One region of the Streptomyces sp. HUAS MS02 genome, then DNA from elsewhere that is predicted to be linked to it. Evidence: riboswitches for the same ligand, from Rfam matches in the RefSeq annotation. Region 1 holds a riboswitch; the other holds the start of a gene.

Region 1 (2,197 bases):
TCACCGCGCCCACGAACCGCTCCACGTGCTCGTCGGGGGTGCCCGCGCCGAAGCTCACCCGGATCGCGTTCAGGGAGCGCTCGCCGGGCGCGGCCTCGGGGGCGCCGCACTCGCCCTGGGTCTGCGGGTCGCTGCCGAGGAGGGTGCGGACGAGGGGGTGGGCGCAGAAGAGGCCGTCGCGTACGCCGATGCCGTACTCGGCGGAGAGGGCGGCGGCGAAGTGGGAGCTGTTCCAGCCCTCGACGACGAAGGAGATGACGCCGACGCGCGGGGCGTCGTTCCCGAAGAGCGAGAGGATCCGCACCTCGGGCACCTCGGCGAGCCCGGCGCGCACGGTGTCGATCAGGTGCCGCTCACGGGCGACCAGGGTGTCGAACCCGGCCTCGGTGAGCGCCTTGCAGGCGGAGGCGATCGAGTAGGCGCCGATGACGTTGGGCGAACCGGCCTCGTGCCGGGCGGCGGTCTCGTGCCACTCGACATCCACACCGCCGTCGGTGCGCCGGGTCACCTTGCGGCTGGCACCGCCGCCCGCGAGGTACGGGTCCGCCGCGCGCAGCCAGTCGGCGCGGCCGGCGAGGACGCCCGAACCGAAGGGCGCGTACAGCTTGTGGCCGGAGAAGGCGACCCAGTCCACGTCCAACTCCTGCACGGAGAGGGGGTGGTGGGGGGCCAGCTGGGCGGCGTCGAGGACGATCCGCGCGCCGTGCGCGTGCGCGGCGGCGGCCAGCTCCCGCACCGGCCAGATCTCACCGGTGACGTTGGAGGCACCGGTGACGCAGACCAGCGCCGGCCCGTGCGGGTCTCGGTCGGCGAGGGCGGCCTCCAGGGTGGCGACGGCTTCCCTCGGCGTGCGGGGCGCGTCCAGGTAGCTGACCCGGGCGTTCCGCCACGGCAGCAGCGAGGCGTGGTGCTCGGTCTCGAAGACGAAGACCTGGCAGTCGGCGGGGAGCGCCTGGGCCAGCAGGTTCAGCGAGTCCGTCGTCGACCGGGTGAAGATCAGCTGGTCGTCGGCGCGGCAGTCGAGGAACTCCGCGACGGTCCTGCGGGCGTTCTCGAAGAGGTCGGTCGACAGCTGGGAGAGGTAGCCGGCGCCGCGGTGGACGCTGCCGTAGTAGGGCGCGTACGCCGCCACGTCGTCCCAGACGCGCTGCAGGGCCGGGGCGCTGGCCGCGTAGTCGAGCGCGGCGTAGCTGACCTCGCCGCCGGTGACGAGCGGGACGGTGACATCCCGCCCCAGAACGGGCAGCGGGGCACAAACGGACTGGTCGGCGGCAAGGGTGGAGACAGACATGGGGGTACTCCCGTGAGGAGGCATGCCGAAAGAAGGCATGCGGAGGAAGAGAAAGAAGAGAAAGGGGTGCGCGGAGGCGGGGCTCGGCGGCCCTATCGCATTCGCTTGCTCACGGAAGACTCCCTCGAAACCGCGCTTGCCGTAGACCTCGCTGCCTACGACCCGGTCCTCACCCGGGGCACCCCGCCACGGACGGAGGGTTGCCGGACAGCCAGCCGGGGCTATGGGCTGTCACTCATGACCTGAAGCAGAACGTACGTGAGGTGATCGTCGGGCCGCAACTTCTGTCCGGATGACGGGATGGGGCGCCTCATAGCTCGGGGGCGCGCATTCGTTGGCGGGTGCGGGTCGGTGGGGCTTCTCGCGCAGTTGCCCGCGCCCCTGAACGACCAGGCCCTGCGGGCCTGAAAAGCGGCGGGGCCGCAGGTTGAAAAGCACGGGGCGAAGCCCCTGCTTTTCTCAGGGGCGGGGAACTGCGCGAGAAGCCCCCACCGACCCGCACCCGAAGAACTACCGGTTCGTCGCCGCGACCCACCGCTCGAGAACCCGCCGCGCCGACCCGGAATCGATCGATTCCGCGGCCTTGGCCATCCCGCCCCGCAACTGCTCCGCCAGCGGCCCGGACGTCGGCTCCAGCGCCACCAGCGCCGCCGCCGAGTTCAGCAGCACCGCGTCCCGCACGGGACCCGTCTCCCCGGCCAGCAACCGCCGCGCGACATCCGCGTTGTAGGACGCGTCCGCCCCCCGCAACGCCTCCACCGGCACCAGCTCCAACCCCACGTCACGCGGGTCGAAGCGCTCCTCGGTCACCTTGCCGTCCCGCACGACCCACACCCGCGACGTCGCCGTGGTCGTCAGCTCGTCCAGCCCGTCGTCCCCGCGGAAGACCAGCGAGGAGTTGCCGCG
Region 2 (2,197 bases), 1.9 Mb from region 1:
GTGCGGTAGATCGCCGCCGACATGCGGCCCAGCGCCGCCCCGTCCTGGTGCCGGTGTTTGCGGACGCCCACGTCGACCTGCGCGAGCGCGTCCAGGCCGACCAGGTGCAGCGCGTCGACCAGCATGCCCAGCTCGATGCCGTAGCCCACCGGGAACGGCAGCCGTTCGAGGAGGGAGCGCCGCGCCGCGTACTCGCCGCCGAGCGGCTGGACGAAGCCGGCCAGCTGCGGCCAGTGCATGTTGAGCAGGGGGCGGGCCATGAGTTCCGTCACACGCCCGCCCTGGCCGGCGGCCGAGCCCAGGGGGCGGTCGTACATCGCCTTGACGAGGTCGACACCGGGGTCGGTGAGCAGGGGGCCGACGATCCCGGAGACGAAGTCCGACGAGAACTCCTTGAGGTCTGCGTCGATGAAGCAGACGATGTCGCCGGAGGTCACCATCAGCGACCGCCACAGGACCTCACCCTTGCCGGGCACGGCCGGGAGGCGGGGCAGGATGTCGTCGCGGTGGACGACCGTGGCCCCGGCGGCTGCCGCGACCTGCGACGTCCGGTCGGTCGAGCCGGAGTCGACGACCACGATCTCGTCGACGAGCGGGACCTGCCGCATGAGGTCGTGACGGATGATCGCGACGATGTCGCCGACCGTCTCCTCCTCGTTCAGCGCGGGCAGGACGACGCTGACGGTCTGTCCCGTGGCGCGTTTCGCGGCCATGATGCGGTGGAGCGGGCGGTCGGACATGGACCAGGAGCGGGTACTCAGCCAGCGCTCGACTTCCTTCAGCACAGTGCGCGGCTCCTCTGCGTTCATCTCGCGGTTCGGACGGCTCTCTCAACTGTCCTGGCCTTCGGTTACAGTCTTGGACAACGCTGGTGACCATCGCATGTCGCGGCTCGTCGGCGTATACAACCAAATACCGCTCATCCAGAGGGGCAGAGGGATACGGCCCGATGAAGCCCCGGCAACCCTCCAGCCGGTCTGACCACATCATTCGCGCATCGTCGCGTCATCGTCTTCGTGGTGAGGCTCCCGGCTAGGGAAGGTGCCAAATCCGTCTCACGGCGAAGTGCGTCGTGAGGAAGATGAGGAGAAAGGGCCTCGCCTCCATGGCTGCGCAGACTGTTGCAAGCACCACCGACTCCCTCGGCTCCACCTCCACAGTAGACCTCGGCCCCGCCGCGGCTCTGAGCTGTCGTGAGTGCGGTCACCGCGTACCCCTCGGCCCGGTCTTCGCGTGCGAGGAGTGTTTCGGGCCGCTGGAGATCGCGTACGACTACTCCTCCTACGAAACGGAGGAGTTGCGCAAGCGGATCGAGTCCGGTCCCGCGAACATCTGGCGGTACGCGCCCCTGCTGCCCGTCCCGGCGGACGTGGCCACCAAGCCGAACATCAACCCCGGCTGGACCCAGCTCGTCAAGGCCGACAACCTGGCCGCCGCGCTCGGCGTCGACGCCGGCAAGCTCTTCGTCAAGGACGACTCCGGCAACCCGACGCACTCCTTCAAGGACCGGGTCGTCGCGCAGGCCCTGGAGGCGGCCCGCGCCTTCGGCTTCACCACCCTCTCCTGCTCCTCCACGGGCAACCTGGCCGGTGCCGTCGGCGCCGCCGCCGCCCGCGCCGGCTTCCGGTCCTGCGTGTTCATCCCGCACGACCTGGAGCAGGGCAAGGTCGTCATGGCCGCGATCTACGGCGGCGAGCTCGTCGGCATCGAGGGCAACTACGACGACGTGAACCGCTTCTGCTCCGAGCTGATCGGCGACCCGGCCGGCGAGGGCTGGGGCTTCGTGAACGTCAACCTGCGGCCGTACTACGCCGAGGGCTCCAAGACGCTCGCGTACGAGATCTGCGAGCAGCTCGGCTGGCAGCTCCCCGACCAGCTGGTCGTGCCGATCGCCTCCGGGTCGCAGCTCACGAAGATCGACAAGGGGCTGCAGGAGCTGATCAAGCTCGGGCTCGTCGAGGACAAGCCCTACAAGATCTTCGGCGCGCAGGCCGAGGGGTGCTCGCCGGTGTCGGTGGCCTTCAAGGCCGGGCACGACGTGGTGCGCCCCCAGAAGCCGAACACCATCGCCAAGTCGCTCGCGATCGGCAACCCGGCGGACGGGCCGTACGTGCTGGACATCGCGCGGCGGACCGGTGGGGCCGTGGAGGACGTGACGGACGAGCAGGTCGTCGAGGCGATCAAGCTGCTCGCGCGG

What was found. A riboswitch is a leader RNA that binds a small molecule or an ion and turns the genes downstream of it on or off. The one in region 1 is predicted to bind S-adenosylmethionine.
Region 2: it holds a riboswitch for S-adenosylmethionine, as region 1 does, so the genes downstream of both, thrC (threonine synthase) here and ACZ9QC_RS31015 (aminotransferase class V-fold PLP-dependent enzyme) in region 1, are expected to answer to the same signal.

What each region holds. Positions count from the first base shown of each region.
Region 1 covers NZ_CM146747.1:7,216,553-7,218,749, reverse strand. The annotation lists gene ACZ9QC_RS31015 (aminotransferase class V-fold PLP-dependent enzyme) at 1-1,291, opposite strand, end outside; SAM riboswitch class IV at 1,419-1,534, opposite strand; gene trpD (anthranilate phosphoribosyltransferase) at 1,802-2,197, opposite strand, start outside.
Region 2 covers NZ_CM146747.1:5,365,432-5,367,628, forward strand. The annotation lists gene ACZ9QC_RS23160 (glucosyl-3-phosphoglycerate synthase) at 1-785, opposite strand, end outside; SAM riboswitch class I at 917-1,088, shown strand; gene thrC (threonine synthase) at 1,106-2,197, shown strand, end outside.